DNA from 2 places in the Sporosarcina sp. E16_3 genome. Region 2 is predicted to be linked to the other one. Evidence: predicted binding sites of a transcription regulator. Region 2 holds the regulator's gene; the other holds the start of a gene.
What was found. The regulator LexA, encoded in region 2, represses DNA repair genes until DNA is damaged. The targets are predictions, from matches to a motif close to CGAACATATGTTCG.
Positions count from the first base shown of each region.

Region 1: a site for LexA is predicted at 6,927-6,940, ahead of uvrB (excinuclease ABC subunit UvrB). Genes of this name have one in related genera too.

Region 1 covers NZ_JADPRX010000017.1:31,705-40,974, reverse strand. Annotated here, with positions in the region: gene I2483_RS11440 (peptidylprolyl isomerase) at 1-843, opposite strand, end outside; gene I2483_RS11435 (YjcZ family sporulation protein) at 988-1,089, shown strand; gene I2483_RS11430 (hypothetical protein) at 1,173-1,358, opposite strand; gene I2483_RS11425 (HTH-type transcriptional regulator Hpr) at 1,419-2,027, opposite strand; gene I2483_RS11420 (YtxH domain-containing protein) at 2,443-2,805, opposite strand; gene I2483_RS11415 (tryptophan transporter) at 2,957-3,469, opposite strand; gene I2483_RS11410 (HIT family protein) at 3,583-4,008, opposite strand; gene I2483_RS11405 (ABC transporter ATP-binding protein) at 4,275-5,024, shown strand; gene I2483_RS11400 (ABC transporter permease) at 5,008-6,219, shown strand; gene I2483_RS11395 (IDEAL domain-containing protein) at 6,364-6,600, shown strand; gene uvrB (excinuclease ABC subunit UvrB) at 7,007-8,989, shown strand; gene uvrA (excinuclease ABC subunit UvrA) at 8,997-9,270, shown strand, end outside.
Region 2 covers NZ_JADPRX010000014.1:34,250-43,519, reverse strand. Annotated here, with positions in the region: gene I2483_RS10145 (alpha/beta hydrolase) at 1-145, shown strand, start outside; gene miaA (tRNA (adenosine(37)-N6)-dimethylallyltransferase MiaA) at 129-1,076, shown strand; gene hfq (RNA chaperone Hfq) at 1,122-1,349, shown strand; gene I2483_RS10130 (TRIC cation channel family protein) at 1,704-2,303, opposite strand; gene I2483_RS10125 (methionine gamma-lyase family protein) at 2,447-3,709, shown strand; gene lexA (transcriptional repressor LexA) at 3,859-4,479, opposite strand; gene yneA (cell division suppressor protein YneA) at 4,683-4,982, shown strand; gene I2483_RS10110 (YneB family resolvase-like protein) at 4,979-5,641, shown strand; gene I2483_RS10105 (DUF896 domain-containing protein) at 5,705-5,938, shown strand; gene tkt (transketolase) at 6,013-8,019, shown strand; gene sirA (sporulation inhibitor of replication protein SirA) at 8,200-8,649, shown strand; gene I2483_RS10090 (YneF family protein) at 8,856-9,098, shown strand.

The sequences.
Region 1 (9,270 bases), on a different contig from region 2:
TGATTTCAAGTCTTTATCTTCAACTTTTACATCAGCATCTTTCATTAACTTAGCTATTTTCGGGATAATTGTACTTGGATCTGCCTTCTCAAGTTGTATTTCTTTAGTAAGTTTTTCTTTCTCTTCTTTAGTCATTTCCTTAGCTTCGATGTTACGTTTTTCTGTAACTTTAATAACGTGGAATCCGTGTTCCGATTGAACAGGTTCACTGATTGCGTTCACATCAAGTGCATACGCACCTTCCCAGAATTCTTTGACCATTTTACCGTAGCCAAACCATCCAAGATCCCCACCGGATTCTTTTGCAGCCGGTTCAGTCGAATACTTTTTCGCTACTTCAGCGAAATCAGCTCCGCCTTCAAGTTCCTTTTTGACTTTAAGGGCAGTCTCTTCATCCGCAACTAGGACGTGTTTGGCATTCAATTCTGTATTCATCATTTTAATGCGTTCTTCGATTTCCTTATCTGTTACTTCAACGCCATCAGTAAGAGCAGCTTCTTGTAACAAATTAATACGAAGGATTTTTCTTAAGCTCTCTTCAGTGTGACCTTCTTGAGCGATATAGGCATCGAAACCTTCACCTAATTGTTCTTTCATATCATTGACTATTGCATCAACTTGTTTATCAGAAATTTTATATTTTGCATCTAGCACTTTTTCGAGGACGAGTAGTTGTAACGTTTTTTCACCCTGCGCATGCTTCATTTCGTTATAAAGTTCGCTTTGTGTTACATTTCCGGCTTTTGATTTGACAAGAACTTCATCGCCGGCATTCTTGTCGCTGCACGCTGAAAGTGCAAGTACAGATGCGGCCATTGTAAGTGCTAAAATAGTTTTTTTCATTTTGAAATCTCCCCTAACTTTTATGTGCAACAGTATACATTATAACATAAAAACAATTCTAAAACAAAAAGGTTCCCTTTGGATATACTGCCTACAACGGGTCGATTATTACGCATAGGATACATAGAGAGAGGGGGTGCTCCTATGAGCGGATATGACCAAGGTTCCCAAGGTACTTCGGGATTTGCGTTGATTGTTGTTTTGTTCATTTTATTAATCATTGTCGGTGCAGCCTTCCTGAATTAATTCAAGAAAAGCTCTAGGCGTTAGGCGCTAAGGCTTCGATAATGGAAAAAGTCCATTTCCCGTAAAAAAGGGAATGGACTTTTTTATACTTGTAACAGAATCTCGACGTAAAATGACACAATTAATATGGTTACAAGAACGTTAACGGTGGTAAATATTTTCTGTTGCTTCTCTTCAGGGATTTCCTTAGATTCGCAAAGTGCATACGTCATTTTATTGATTTGAAACAGATATAATAATGAGAACAGAATTGTAATAATAAGGATCAAATCTATTCCTCCTCTTTAACTTCCCAAGGCAATCATAGCAGAAGTCCTTCTAAAATGAAATTATTTTTCCTCTGCGCTAGATACCAGTTTTTTAAGTTCATCATTACTATTCGTTTGACCTATAGCAATCATCTCACCAGTAGAGTCATCGTACGATTCCTTGATTTTTTCAAAGCCACGTTCAAATATTTCCATGAAATCTTCCCCATAAATATTTCGGACAACGGACATAACTTCGAGGAATTCTGGGAATTTTCCGTAAAGGTCTTTAATAGGGAGTGAACCCTCTAAAATATCATGTTTAGAATCATAGTAGTTCATATTCATCTCGAGTAGCAGTTTCTCCCCTGCCTCTGTAACTTCAACATATGTATTTCTTCTGTCATCGTCTTTTTTATAAAACCGTAAATACTCACGATCTTCCAGCTTCTTTGAAAAGTTGAATGCTGTTGAAACATGCATGACTCCGAATTTAGCGATGTCAGAAATAGTGGCACCTTGAAGATGGTAAGAAATCCATAAAATGTGATGCTCATTAATATTCAAGTCATAAGGTTTTATCCATTGCTGCCAATCTTTTTCTACCGCTTTCCAAAGTGCTTTTGACATCTGTGCAACCCTTTGACTGAAAATCATTGCTTCTTTCGGAGAGTACTTTTGCTCTGACATTGGAAACACCTTCTTTCTATATTTTTCCGCTTCTTTTATTATAGCAGGAAAGCAAAGAAGAGAAAAGTAAAGATTGTGAAAAAAGATTTTGAGTCAATAATAACGTTGAAGAGAAATTGACATAAAAATTAGGAATGCGGCCGTATCCACTACTTAAAACCTATATAGTGTAGGCCTTTTGTGGAGAGTAGACTGCATTCCTAAATGGTAGATTGTATGTGCTTTAAAATTATCCTGCATTAACGGGCAGTAGGAACCCTACTTCAAGTCTGCAAGGACGTGAGAAGAAGTGGGAGATCATCTGCCCATAATAGCCTGAATGGTTAGGGCCAACAGGATGTTGATTACCTAGGCTTTGCCAAAGTTCATTAAATAATCAGTGGAGGATGTAGCCCCCACTGAATGTTGATTACCTTTATCTTTGCTGTGTTGCGATATTTCGTTCCAGTTCTTCAAGAGCAGTTTGGATTGCAGCAATTTCTTTTTCCATGCGTTCTCGATTTGATTCGGTTGAATGTTGCCATTCCTCTACTGAACCCTTGATGCCATCGATTGTTGTTGGAACAGTTTCTTTCGCTTCTTTTGTAAGATGGGAAATGGACTCTTTTAGATCATCGACTTTTACCTTTACATCTTTGAACAAAAATTTCATGTCACTTGAAGCATCCCTGACGGATGTCCGAAGCTGGCTTCCCGATTGGGGAGTTGAATACAATACCGTAACAGCGGCCGCAACTGAACCGGTCACGAGTCCGATGAAAAATGTAGATGCTTTCATGAATAATGCACTCCTTCTTATTATGAATAGTATTCCTTGCTCTGGCTTAATTAAAACATTTTAAAGGAGCCTGGGCAATAATGAGATATATAAGCGACTGGGCATCAAAAAAAAGCTCTCCTCGTGGAGACGGAAAGCTTTCGCTATAATTTTAATTGGAAAATGCAGTTTTAAACGAGGATCGCTTGACCAAACCCTTAACAATTGGGTAGATCAAGAAAAATGCAATTCCGTTCATGGCAACAGCGGGAAGTACAACTGCTAAGAATAACCCTCCGAACGGTAAATCTGCTCCAAGAATGAAAATGGCGATTGAAAGGAAGATACTCCCTGACAATACAGTTCCAATACCTGCTACAACAGTGGAAGCGATCAAGTTACCTGTGATCTTTTTAAGTGAAACAATAATTGCATAGATTACAAATGCAGTAATGAACTTATCAACCACATTGGGGATGAAGCCCCCTGGAAAGTTTGAAATAATACCTGTTGTTCCAGCAAGTAAAAATACATTGCGCACTTCAGGGAACAGGAATATGCTGATAAACATCATTGTCAGCATGAAATCGGGTTTCATTCCGCCAGTAATGGGTGGAATTATTAGGTACAATGCAGCACCTACAGCAGTTAATAATGACATTAATACAAGACTTTTCGTATTCATTTCTCATCTCTCCTCGGCTCATCTGTTTTTTTGAGTTTTTCCTGACGTATCCTCATGATCGACAGCGAAAAACTTATTATGAATCTTACACGGTATTCAGATAACTTGCAAGCTTATTGTTCTAACTTTCTTCGAATTCCAGCTGCAATCTCCTGAACTCGTTCCACACTTGTTTCAGATTCCTTCGTTTCAAAAGTTGGTTGGAATCCGTCGGTTTCATCATAGCGAGGGATGAAATGCAGATGGGAATGGAAGACGGCTTGTCCTGCAAATGCGCCATTGTTTTGCAATAAATTCATTCCAGCTGGTTTGAATTCATCTTTTAGCGCATTGGCGATTTTGGGTACGACAGAAAATAGTTGGGCTGCTTCTTCAGCAGTTAAATCATAGATATTTTCACGATGTGTTTTCGGGATAAGAAGCACATGTCCTGTCGTTACAGGCATAATATCCATGAAGGCGAGTACATGCTCATCTTCATAAACTTTTACGCTAGGGATTGTTCCTTCAATGATTTTACAAAAAATACAAGCAGTCATTTTCACCACTCCTTTTCATGAATGGGACAAGTGTAGCATAATTTAAGATATAGGTTGAAATATTGAAGACGGTATTCAGACTAGCGTAGGCGCCTTACAGGTAAAGGAAGGCAGTCTAAGTTAGCGACGTCGTGTCGCAACGACTGCATGATCTGCATTCTGCAGGCCCAAGCGTTATTCAATGCAATCATTCTATATAGTTGTATGAAGGAGAAAGCTTTTTAAACCGTTTTTTGCTAAAATGAATAGAAGAATGGAGGATGGATATGGAAATTCTTGAATTACAAGACGTAACAGGCGGATACACACGTAAACCCGTTCTGTATGATTTATCATTTAACATCGGACATGGCGAGTTAGTGGGTCTGATTGGACTAAATGGGGCGGGGAAAAGTACAACTATTAAACATATTATCGGATTAATGAATCCACATAAGGGAGAAATTCGTGTTAACGGGGTGACATTCAGTGAAGATCCCGAAAAGTATAGGAAGGCGTTCACTTATATTCCTGAAACGCCGATACTCTATGAAGAATTGACGCTGAGGGAACATCTTGAACTAACAGCGATGGCATACGACCTTGATAAAGAAGTGTTTGAAGCGCGATCAGATGAGTTACTCCGGGAATTCCGGATGGAGAAACGTCTAAACTGGTTCCCAGCGCATTTTTCAAAAGGGATGCGTCAAAAAGTAATGATCATGTGTGCTTTTCTCGTTAATCCATCATTATATATTATCGATGAACCATTTGTCGGCCTCGATCCAATAGGCATCAAATCACTATTAAAGCAAATGACGCAGAGAACAGAAAATGGGGCTTCTATTCTTATGTCAACGCATGTATTGCCAACTGCGGAAAAACATTGCGACAGGATCATTTTGCTGCACGAAGGACGGGTGCGAGCGGAAGGAACGATGGATGACTTGAGAAAGGCATTCGGACGTCCTGACGCATCATTGGATGACTTGTATATTGCGATGACAGAGGAAAACGACAATGAACAATTTGCGTGAAATATGGGGATCCCGGTTCGTCCATTATATAACCGAGCTCCAAAAGTATTTAAAATATGTATTTACAGGTCATTTGGCAATTGTCCTTGTCTTCACAATCGGGGCGGGGGGCTATACGTATAGCGAATGGTTGAAGGAAGTGCCAGCAGATTTCCCAGCGGCATTGCTTACGGCTATCATACTTGGACTAGCGCTCGCCTTTTCGCCGCCAGTGACGCTATTGAAACCCGCGGACACGGTTTATTTCCTCCCGTTGGAACAAAAGCTTGTTACGTATATGAAACGGGCTTTGAGTTGGAGTTTCTATTCACAATTGCCAGTACCATTTATTTTATATATTGTTGCGTTGCCGTTACTTTCAGCTACAGGGACCGGGTCGAAGATGGAGTACATCATCACCGCAATTTTGTTGCTGGTCATTAAGCGAGTATTCATTGAGTCGGAATATAATTTCAGACATGCTTTGGATGGGAAAGGAATCTGGCTAGATAGGGTCGTCCGATTTTTAATGGGGGGATCCATAATTTATTTTGGTCTTGCAGGAAGTCCTCTTATTCTTCCGGTAATTGCTGTACTTATTGGTATGTACAACTTGTATTGGCGAAAAAAGAGGATGCTAAAACCGTTTCCTTACGACCATTTCATCTCACTTGAACAGAATCGAATGATGCGTTTTTATCGTTTTGCCAACTACTTCACAGACGTTCCACATTTGAAAGGATCCGTTAGTAGACGAGCATGGCTCGGTTTTGCGATGGGATCTCCGAACTTCAGAAATCCTGTTGCACAAACGTATCTAATCAAACGCACATTTATACGTACAGATGATATTTTTTGGCTATGGGTAAGGCTAACTGCTTTATCAGCACTTGGGGCGATTTTCATTCCGTTCCCGATTGTCGTGTTCATATTCGCAGGAGCACTAGCATTTGCCTCTGCCGTACAACTTATCCACGCATTGCGGGCCGGGGACGATTTTCGGATGGATATGCTGTTTCCAGAAAAGGAAGACACCCGTCCAGATGCAATTAAAAGAATCGTTCGTACAGTCCAATGGATTCAGGCGGCAGTAGTTATATGTGCTGCACTGTATCTGTATGGGGTTTCTGTAACAACATTCCTTGTCGGGGCTGTCATCCTCATCATCTCCGAGGCGACGATTAGATTGACTGTGGAAAATAAAGAATATGAGTGATAAGTCGTCCCGTTTGCAATCAATTGCAGGCGGGGCGTTTCTTTAATAAAATATGACTAAATAAAAAATAGAATATTCCGAAAAACCTTGCAACTTATCTCTGAAATTAGATATACTAAATAAAAGGCAGCAGGGGTGATAGGGATGGAAAACAATTATTCATATGCCGAGTTTTTGAAAGCTGTAGGGAAAAACAGTACTTCGCTCCAAGCGGAAAAACTGTTGAATGAAATTTATTTGGATCTTTTTTTGAAACATATACACAGAGAGCAAACGAAGACCAGGATTATGGGGTTTATCGACCTTGCGCTTGACTGTCGGGATGAAAGCGCATTCCTAACGTATTCCGAAAGACTGGGAAAACTTGAAGAGAATGATTGAAAAATGGTAGGACGCTACATGTTGAATAGACATGCAGCGTTTTTTTCTGTGTGTTTTATAGAAAGTGAAATTAGCACGTCTGTTGATTAACCAAACAACCAGTAACTAACTTGATCACAAGCTGGCCGCTACTTGTATAGTTGCGCTTTTGGATCGCTTTGGATTGAATGACTTCTATCCACACTAGGACCCCTCAGTAAATCTGTCATGACTAGTTAGCTGTAAGCGGGTCGGAAATAGTCCAGTGAAAATGAAGGTTACCAAGCCCATCTCACCTTATACTATGTAACTAAATGGTTAATCAACAAATGTGGGGAATTAGTTAAAAAACGTACGTTCGCTTTTTACTCGTCAAAAGATGGGTAAAGTGATAAGATAGAAGTAACTGATAGAGGAGGTTTTTCCGATGATCGGAAAATTCAATTTGCAAGCCCCTTATACACCAAAAGGCGATCAGCCGTCTGCGATCGCACAACTATTAGAAGGACATAACCGAGGTGAGAAGCACCAAACTTTGCTCGGTGCAACCGGGACTGGGAAGACGTTCACGGTTTCGAATGTCTTAACGGAAATTAATAAACCGACTCTCGTTATGGCTCACAACAAAACATTAGCGGGTCAATTATATAGTGAATTTAAAGAGTTTTTTCCTGATAATGCTGTTGAATATTTCGTCAGTTTCTATGATTATTATCAGCCAGAAGCGTATATTGCACATACCGACACCTTTATTGAAAAAGACTCAAGCATCAATGACGAAATTGATAAATTGCGTCACTCTGCCACATCTTCCTTATTTGAAAGGAATGACGTGCTCATTGTTGCCTCTGTCTCCTGCATTTATGGCCTAGGTTCCCCAGAAGAATACAGCGCACATGTTGTATCTCTCCGTCCAGGTATGGAAATCGGACGTAATGAACTGCTACGCAGATTTGTAGATATTCAATACGAACGGAATGACATAAGCTTCACTCGGGGTACGTTCCGAGTACGCGGCGATGTTGTTGAACTTTTACCAGCATCCCAGGATGAACATTGCTTACGAATCGAGTTTTTCGGTGATGAAATTGAACGGATTCGCGAAGTGGACTCACTGACAGGTGAAATTCTCGGCGAACGTGAACACGTCGCCATATTCCCCGCATCTCACTTTGTCACTGGTGAAGAAAAAATGGTCAAGGCAATTGAAAACATTGAGATAGAACTAGAAGAACGTTTGAAAGAATTTCGTTCCCAGGACAAACTGTTGGAAGCACAGCGCCTTGAACAGCGGACACGCTATGATCTTGAAATGATGCGGGAAATGGGTTTCTGTTCGGGTATCGAAAACTATTCTCGCCATTTAACGCTTCGTCCTGCTGGAGCGATCCCGTATACGCTGCTTGACTATTTCCCAGATGACTTTCTTATTATTGTTGATGAAAGTCATGTCTCACTACCACAAATACGCGGTATGTATAACGGTGACCAGGCACGGAAAAATGTCCTTGTTGAACATGGTTTTCGTCTACCTTCAGCACTCGACAACAGACCGCTGACATTCCAAGAATTCGAAGACCATGTCCATGAAGCGATTTATGTTTCTGCGACACCAGGTCCTTACGAAATGGAGCATACTCCCGAAATGGTTCAACAAATTATCCGCCCGACTGGACTACTAGATCCGACGATTGAAATCCGTCCAATTGAAGGACAGATTGATGATTTGATAGGTCAAATAAGAGAACGGACGAAACAGAACGAACGAGTTCTAATTACGACGTTAACAAAGAAAATGTCCGAAGACTTGACCGATTACTTGAAGGAAATTGGTATAAAAGTTCAATACCTTCATTCTGATATTAAAACACTTGAACGAATTGAAACGTTACGAGAACTGCGAATAGGCACATATGATGTCTTAGTAGGGATTAATCTCTTAAGGGAAGGGATAGATATTCCCGAGGTATCACTTGTTGTAATCTTAGATGCAGATAAAGAAGGATTTCTTCGTTCTGAGCGAGCACTTATTCAGACGATGGGCCGCGCTGCCCGTAACTCCAATGGACATGTTATTTTGTATGCAGACAGGGTGACGGACTCCATGGCGAAGGCAATTGGTGAAACGGAGCGACGTCGAGATATTCAACGAAAATACAATGAAGAGCATGGCATAACGCCGACGACAATTAAAAAGGAAATCCGTGATGTGATTCGCGCAACCGCAGTATCAGAAGAAGCTATTTCCTATTTAGAAAAAGTAACACAGGGCAAGAAGTTGACAAAGGACGAAAAAACAACGCTTCTTGTCACTTTGGAAAAAGAGATGAAAGAGGCGGCGAAAGCACTCGACTTCGAACGTGCTGCTGAACTAAGGGATACGATCATGGAATTGAAGGCTGAAAGGTAGGGTTTTTATGAAGAATAAAGAAATCATCATACAAGGCGCACGCGCGAATAATTTGAAGAACATTAACATAAATATTCCACGTGACAAATTGGTCGTCATGACAGGACTTTCGGGGTCGGGAAAATCTTCACTCGCATTCGATACAATTTACGCTGAAGGACAGCGGAGGTACGTTGAATCATTATCTTCTTATGCAAGACAGTTTCTAGGTCAGATGGACAAGCCGGATGTGGATGTCATTGAAGGACTATCCCCTGCAATTTCAATTGATCAAAAGACGA
Region 2 (9,270 bases):
AAAGCAATATAATAACGCGGGCATAGAAGATGTTACGGTATTTTTGTTCGAAGGTGGCAGGCATGAAATGCTCCATGAAAAGAACCGTCAACACGTATTCGAAACCGTTTATGACTGGATTGAAAAAAATGAGGAATTATCCTGAAGTAATCGCAATCGTCGGACCAACAGCATCTGGAAAGACGGCCTTAAGTGTCGAACTTGCCAAAATAATTGGTGGGGAAGTCATTAATGGTGATGCAATGCAAGTATACAAAGGGCTTGATATTGGAACGGCTAAAATCACTGAAGAGGAAATGGATGGCATCCCGCATCATTTATTCGATATAAAAGAACCGAATGAACCTTTTTCTGTTGCTGAGTACCAAACGGATGTGCGCAAATGGATTGCAGATATACAAGGTCGTGGAAAAATACCAATTATCGCAGGGGGCACAGGATTATATATTCAATCCGTGCTGTTCGATTTTCGTTTTACAGAAGAAGCGGCGGATCTAGAAGTAAGGCAACGCTTAGAGCAGGAACTGACTGAAAAAGGGGCCGCCTATCTGCATGAAAAACTCGTCGAGCTTGACCCAGTGAGTGCTGAAAAAATTCATCCGAACAATCATCGTCGGTTGGTTCGCGCGCTTGAAATCATTGAGGTGACAGGTAAAACGAAAGACGACCACGAAGATGACGCGGGACAGGCGCCGTTGTATGATCACCTCATTATTGGTCTTGAGATGGACCGTGAAGTGCTTTATGAACGGATTGGTCTCCGGGTCGACGTAATGATGGAACAAGGTCTTCTAAAGGAAGCGAATCGATTATGGGATGAAAACATTCGTGGCGTACAATCTGTACAAGCGATTGGCTATAAGGAACTTCATCTCTATATCGAAGAAAAGTTGTTACTAGACGAGGCTGTTGAATTAATTAAAAAAAATACGCGTAACTACGCAAAACGGCAAATGACCTATTTCCGCAACAAATTGGACATCAGCTGGTTCGATGCAGAATTGGGTACAACCGAAATTGTAAAGAGAATTTTGTTAATTTTGAAGGATTTCGATAATCCGGGTCGAATAAAGTAAGTGGAGCACTAGAAATATAGCTATGACAACTGGAGGATTCGGCGTATGAAACAGGTTAACATGCAAGAAACGTTTTTAAACTCGTTACGAAAGAATAATACATTTGTAACGGTATTTTTACTGAATGGATTTCAATTGAAAGGACTTATTAAATCGTATGATAATTATACCGTCTTGCTTGAATCGGACGGCAAGCAACAACTAATTTATAAACATGCGATTTCCACATATGTCCCAACGAAACCGGTTATTTTAAAAGACGAGACTGAATAACCAAAAGCGGAGGGTACCTGTTTAGAGGCGGCAGACATAAGACGTGCTGGCGAAGTGGCGTTCTTTACCACATAGCCTGACCGGCTTATGTCCGAGCCTCTAGGTGCCCGAAGTCTAGATGTAACCAAAAGCGGAAGCGCCTGTTCAGAGGCGGCAGGCATAATGCGTGAAAAAGGAAGGTAGTCTAAGTGCGCGACGTCCTGTCGCGATGACTGCATGACCTGCATCCGGCAGGCCCAAGTGGCGTTCTTTGCCGCATAGCCGGACCGACTAATGTCCGAGCCTCTAGGTGCCCGGAGTCTAGATGTAAGAAAAAGCGGAACAGGGAGTATAATCCCCGTTCCGCTTTTGTATTTATTGGATTTTACCGTTCGGCAATTTCCATTGGAAGACAACCGATAGAATACGAAGTGTGGCAGTCAGAACGAGCAGTCCGTATAGTGCTAAATCACTTTTAAATAGGCCGAGGCCGACAATAAGGCCGGCGATTGCAGCCCATACTGCATAGATGTCTCGTTTAAAGACAAGTGGTCTCCTGCCTGCTAACAGGTCACGGATAACACCGCCGCCAGCCCCTGTTAAAACCGCAGCGACCATAATTGCATAAATCGACATGTTGAGTGATATAGCCAACATAGCGCCTTGTATGGCGAACGCAGCTAATCCGATTGCATCAAAATAATTACCCCATCTATTCCAATGAGAAAGAAGATACCTAGAAAAAAAGAAAATAATGGTTATCAAAATACTTGCCACTAAAAATAAGAATTGCTGATCCCATAAAACAGAGACAGGCACACCTATTAAGACGTTACGAACGGCACCGCCGCCAAAAGCAGTGACCATACCCAATATATAAACACCAAAGATGTCATATTCTTCTTCCATCGCAACAATTGCGCCTGAAATGGCAAATGCCGCAGTACCGATAAAACTAAAAACATCCCAAGCCACTTCATTTCCTCCATTCAATACACCCTTTAGAATTCTAACAGGTATTCATAAATTATCAATGAGGCCCCGGTAAAACGTTGACCTCTGCGAGCAGACTGATAAGATAATGAAGTGACTATTTAATGAAAAGAGGAATACCAATCATGTTTACTGAACAAGACGATTTGTTATTTGAGGATGCTGAAATAATAGAAGAGAAACTTGCACCCTATTTTAAGGGCGTAGAAAAAACTGCTTTTTACAATCAACGGAAAGTGCTACGAGCATTCCGTAAAAATATGGTGAGCGATTTCCATCTGACCGGTTCAACAGGTTACGGCTACGATGACGCGGGCCGGGATGTATTGGAACAAGTATACGCCGACGTTTTTGGGGCGGAAGATTGCCTCGTACGCAACCAAATTATTTCGGGCACACACGCAATTTCAATCAGCCTTTTCGGAATCCTAAGACCGGGTGATGAACTCCTTTATATTACGGGGAAACCTTATGACACATTGGATTCTATCGTTTCTGGAAAAGGGAAAGACACAGGTTCACTGCATGATTATGGCATTACCTATAAACATATTGATCTAAATGAAGATGGTACAGTCGATTTTGAAGAAGTAGCTAAAAACATACACGGTAAGACGAAAATGATTGGTATCCAGAGGTCGAAAGGCTATTCGGATCGTCCCTCTTTCATGGTGGATGAAATCGGTGAAATGGTTCGTAAAGTGAAGGCCATTAATCCTGAACTAGTCGTTTTTGTGGACAACTGTTACGGTGAATTTGTCGAAGAAAAAGAGCCCACTCAAGTCGGTGTTGACCTTATGGCAGGTTCACTCATCAAGAATCCAGGTGGCGGACTTGCAAGAACGGGTGGCTATATCGCTGGCCGTGCCGATCTAGTTGAAAAGTGTGCATACCGGATGACATCACCAGGTCTCGGGGCAGAAGCGGGGGCATCGCTAGATACACTACGTGAAATGTACCAAGGATTCTTCCTAGCGCCGCATGTTGTTAGTCAAGCTGTAAAAGGAGCGCTATTCACAGCAGCACTCCTAGAAAGCTTCGGACTCAATACGTCGCCACATTACTCTGAAAAAAGAACCGACCTGATTCAATCGGTATCTTTCGAAAATGCAGATCAAATGATTGCGTTCTGTCGGTCAATACAAGAAAACTCGCCTATCAATGCGCACTACGCGCCTGAGCCATCGTATATGCCTGGCTACACGGACGACGTCATCATGGCGGCGGGAACATTTATTCAAGGCTCCAGCATCGAGCTGACAGCAGACGGCCCAATCAGACCGCCCTATACGGCATATGTCCAAGGTGGTCTGACGTACGAGCATGTAAAAGTAGCTGTGTTGTCCTCAATCGGTAAACTAGTTAAAGAAAATTTGATTGGGAAGTAAAGTTAGTTAACTGTCTTGGCAATCAGTGAAACTGTGAGTGCAAGACGTTAAACTGTCATGGCAATCAGCCGAACTGTCAAATCAATTCTTCAATTAAAAAAGGGCTGTATCCTTCAAGTGAAGGATACAGCCCTTTTGCATACTTTAAATTAGTGTATCATGCGATAAACGCCAACCACTTTACCTAGAATCGATACATTATCGAGAATGATTGGAGCCATCGAAGCATTTTCAGGTTGCAGACGGAAATAATCTTTTTCTTTAAAGAACCGTTTCACTGTAGCTTCATCGTCTTCGGTCATTGCTACGACAATCTCGCCGTTATTAGCTGTTTGTTGTTGTTTAACGACAACATAGTCGCCATTCAAAATTCCGGCTTCAATCATACTGTTCCCAACTATTTCAAGCATGAACAAATTGTCTTCAGATGTACCAAAAGATTCAGGAAGTGGGAAGTACTCCTCGATATTTTCAATTGCTGTAATTGGAAGACCTGCCGTAACTTTACCGACAAGGGGTACGTGAAGAACGCCGGGTTTCATCGTTTCCAACCCTTCAGGATCGAGTATTTCAATTGCTCTCGGTTTTGTTGGGTCTCTTCTAATGAAACCTTTGCTTTCCAATCGCGCTAGATGTCCGTGAACAGTTGAACTTGATGCCAAGCCGACAGCCTCGCCAATTTCCCTTACGGATGGTGGATAACCTTTTTTCTTCACTTCTGATTTAATGAAAGACAAAATATCTTCTTGTCTTTTTGAAATTTTTTTCATCCCATTCACCTCTCACCTTATATTCTGCTAACTTCCGAAAGTCGTGAAGAAATTCCCGACAATCTAGTCTTTTCAATAGATTCATTATATCAGTCTCCTGGATAAATGGCAAACACAGGTTCGAATAAGTGTTGACAATGCCGATTGTTTTTTCTATAATAAGAACAGGCATTCCGAACAAGTATTCGTAAGGGGGAATAATGATGACTTTTATTAAAGAAAATAGTTATGTTCTACTAATTATCGTTTTATGTATGGGTTTTGCAATCATAGGTGTAAGCAAATACGAGAAAGAACAAACGGACACGAAAATCACAATTACTGAAGGGGATACACTTTGGGGTCTCGCAAATCACCACTCGGCAAATATGTCTACAGATAAATGGATCAAAGAAGTGATAAAATTGAATGACTTACCATCTGCTACAATAAAAAAAGGTGAGGATCTACTTTTGCCTACTGTGCGGAAAACCAATACACAACTGGCGGGTGTTAATCGATGACTGGACGCAATAAAAGAGGTGTCATCTATTGCCGGGTGAGCACTGAGAAAGAAACGCAGGAAATGTCGCTAGTGAGGCAAGAAGAAGAGCTTGTTGACTTGGCAGCAGAACTTGGTCTCGAACACGTAGCGACATTTATGGATAAACACAGTGGTTTTGACATTGACCGCGAGGGGCTTCTAAGTCTTCTGGATTACATCCGTGATGAGGAAGTCGATGCAATCCTTATCCAAGATGAAACAAGGCTTGGGCGTGGAAATGCTCGGATGGCGGTTTTGCATCTATTGGCGAAGACGGACACGGCGATTTATTCGCATAATGATAGTGGGCCAATTGCGCTCAATGAAATGGACACAATGTTACTTGAAATTTTAGCTATCGTCGAAGAATACCAACGTAAACTACATAATGCCAAAATTAAGAGGGGTATGAAACGTGCAGTTAGGGAAGGCTATCGGCCCGAGCGTAACTTGAAAAACAGGGGCAACGCGGAAGGCCGTGAGCGTATTGAAGTGCCGATAGCTGAAATCGTTTCATTGAGGGACAAAGGACTGACCTATGAAGAAATTACGGGCGTCTTGAAAGGGCTCGGTCATGATATTAGTAAAGCGACCGTGCACCGCAGGTATAAAGAATATGAGATGGAGCAGGAAGGCTGATTTATTGCACTTTCTGCAGTTTTTGTATACGTTTGTAATCATAAACTAAATGGAGGAAATTATATGCTACCAGCTGAGAAAATGAAAAGAATTAATGAACTTTCAAAAAAGTCGAAGACGGCAGGTCTATCAATCGAAGAAGCAAAAGAACAGACACAACTAAGAAAAGAATATTTAGAGACATTTCGTTCATCTATGCGCAACACAATTGAGCAAGTCAAAGTCCTTGATCCTGAAGGCAACGATGTGACACCAGACAAGGTGAAAGACGCCCGTAGCGGCAAATATCTAAACTGAGCTTTGCATTCACTGCGCGAATTGTCTAAACTAGGATATGTAGATAAATACATATGACGGGAAGGATGTACACAATGACTAAACAAATTGACCAGCTAGCCATTAACACAATCCGTACGCTCTCTATTGACGCAATCGAAAAAGCGAATTCCGGACACCCAGGATTACCTATGGGAGCTGCTCCAATGGCTTATACACTTTGGACAAAACATATGCATCACAACCCTTCAAATCCACAGTGGTTTAACCGTGACCGTTTCGTTTTATCGGCAGGACACGGCTCAATGCTCCTATACAGCCTGCTTCATCTTGGCGGTTACGGACTTCCGATGGATGAAATCAAGAATTTCAGACAATGGAACTCTAAAACACCAGGACATCCGGAATACGGTCATACAGTCGGCGTTGAAGCAACAACTGGTCCACTTGGACAAGGTATTGGTATGGCAGTCGGAATGGCAATGGCAGAACAACACCTTGCTGCAACGTACAATCAACCAAGCTTTGACGTAGTCGACCACTTCACATATGCTCTTTGTGGTGATGGCGATCTCATGGAAGGCGTTGCTGCTGAAGCAATTTCACTTGCAGGTCACTTGCAGTTAAATAAACTGATTGTCCTCTATGATAGCAATGACATTTCACTAGATGGTGAACTTGACATGTCGTTCTCTGAAAATATTCGTAAACGCTTTGAATCATACGGATGGAATTACATCCGTGTTGAAGATGGCAACAACATTGACCTCGTTTCAACAGCGATTGAAGAAGCAAAAGGAAATGTCGGAGGCCCGACAATGATCGAAGTTAAAACGGTCATCGGTTACGGATCGCCAAATAGGTCCGGAAAATCGGATGCGCATGGCATGCCACTTGGTGAAGATGAAATGAAATTGACAAAAGAATACTACAAATGGACATTGGAAGAAGATTTCCATGTTCCTGAAGGCGTCTATGAAACATTCCAAGAAGCGGCTGAGAAATTGGGCGCGCAAAAAGAACAGGAATGGAACGAACTATTTGGTAAATACGAAACGACGCATGCTGATCTTGCGAAGCAATTGAAAGATGCAATCGAGCGTAAACTACCTGAAGGATTTGAGAAATCCTTGCCAATGTATGAAGCGGGTTCATCTCACGCGACACGTTCTGCATCCGGTGACGCTATCAATGCAATTGCTAAACAGCTTCCTTCATTCTTTGGTGGAAGTGCGGACCTTGCAGGCTCTAACAAGACGACAATTAAAGGTGCTGGCGATTTCCTTGCTACCGATTATTCCGGCCGTAATATTTGGTTTGGTGTTCGTGAGTTCGCAATGGGAACTGCGCTAAATGGAATGACTTTGCATGGCGGATTACATGTATTCGGTGGAACGTTCTTCGTGTTCAGTGACTATGTACGTCCTGCAATCAGACTTTCAGCTCTTATGGCTATCCCTGTCACATACGTTTTCACACACGACAGCGTAGCTGTTGGTGAAGATGGACCTACACATGAACCTGTTGAACAACTTGCTGCGCTTCGTGCGATGCCTGGATTGTCGGTTATTCGTCCGGCTGATGCTAACGAAACGGCAGCTGCATGGAATATTGCAGTGTCGTCGAAGAACTCTCCTACTGCACTTGTATTGTCTCGTCAAAACTTGACTGTTCTTCCGAAGTCAGCTGAACTTGCAATGGAAGGCGTCAAAAAGGGAGCTTACATCATATCTCCTGCAAGCAAAAAACAAGCGGACGCAATTTTAATCGCGACTGGTTCGGAAGTGAACCTAGCGGTATCTGCACAATCGAAACTGTTAGCTGAAGGAATCGATGTTGCTGTTGTTTCCATGCCTTCATGGGATCTGTTTGAGAAGCAAGACGATGCATACAAACAAAGTGTATTGCCGAAAGACGTAAAAAAACGTCTGGGTATCGAGATGGGCGTTTCATTAGGCTGGCATAAATATGTTGGTGACGAAGGCGCGATCATTGCGATTGACACATTCGGGGCAAGTGCACCTGGAGATACTGTCATCAAAGAATTCGGTTTCACAGAGGACAATGTTCTTGCAACTGTAAAAATGTTAATCAACAACTAAAAATAAATGAAGCAGTCCTGCTTGTCGAAGAAATTTTGGCAATCTGGACTGCTTTTTAGGGCAACTTGACAGAATCTTTAGTTATCCATCTTTTCCGACAATAATAGTGCAGTTCTATTCCGCAATATGACATCCTTTTTACATCAAACCATGTAGGATTATCTCTAGGGGGTGGCGATATTGCGATCATATGGAATTTATAAAGTGAAAGAAATGTACCAGCCATTCGTCATTGGACGTGAACGGCTTTTGTATGATCTTTTAAAAGAAGACGAGCAGAAGAATAATTGTATGCCTGAAATTCATTATTTATGTGACAGGCTTGAAGAGAAAATGATTAATGAGGCTATAATTGCAAACCTTGGCGAAGGATTTACGTCGATTGAATCTCAAGATGGGGAATACAAACTGACGCATCCTGTCAAAGGTTCCATTCATATTTCGCTATCATCGTATTCGCTTAATGTGTTTTGCGACGGATCCCGCATGTTGGATTTGGATTTGTTTGTTGCTTTATCTGGGGCGGCTGATCGTTTCTTCGCTGTCATGGACGGACGCGGGGAGTGGGGATGGCTTAAACCGGTCAAAACGACTGATTTTCGTGCATATGAAGAAGCTGCCTATCTTTGAAATGATACTGATAGGATAGGGACAAAAAGGACCCAAATCTCAAAATTAGGGTCTATTTTGTCTGTTCAAATAGAATGAAGTAAAGTGGTCCATTATGCGATGAATAGAATATTTAATTAAGGTCCATTGCTATTCACCCGTACAATGTTGTATAATCCATCATGGTAGAGTAAAATCGAATAACTGAAGTAGAGGAGGTATAGCGGATGAGTACAGTATGGTGGATCGTTTTGATCATCGTCGCGCTATTAGCAGGTGTGGCCCTCGGATTTTTCATTGCACGTCAATATATGATGAAATATTTGAAAGATAACCCGCCGATTAATGAAGACATGTTACGTATGATGATGATGCAAATGGGGCAAAAACCCTCACAGAAAAAAATCAATCAAATGATGAACCAAATGAACAAAGTAAGTGACAAAAAGGAAAAAAAGGTTAAAAAGTAATTATGTAATACCCGTCATTAATGGGTTTGTAAAGGATTAGTGAAAAGGAAAGCCTGCAATTTATTATACATAGGTTAATCTTTCACCTGAAATTTACTCTGATTACTTAAACTTTCTACTGATCACTTAATAAGCCATTTTTTCTGTTGAACGTTTGACAGGGAAAATGGTT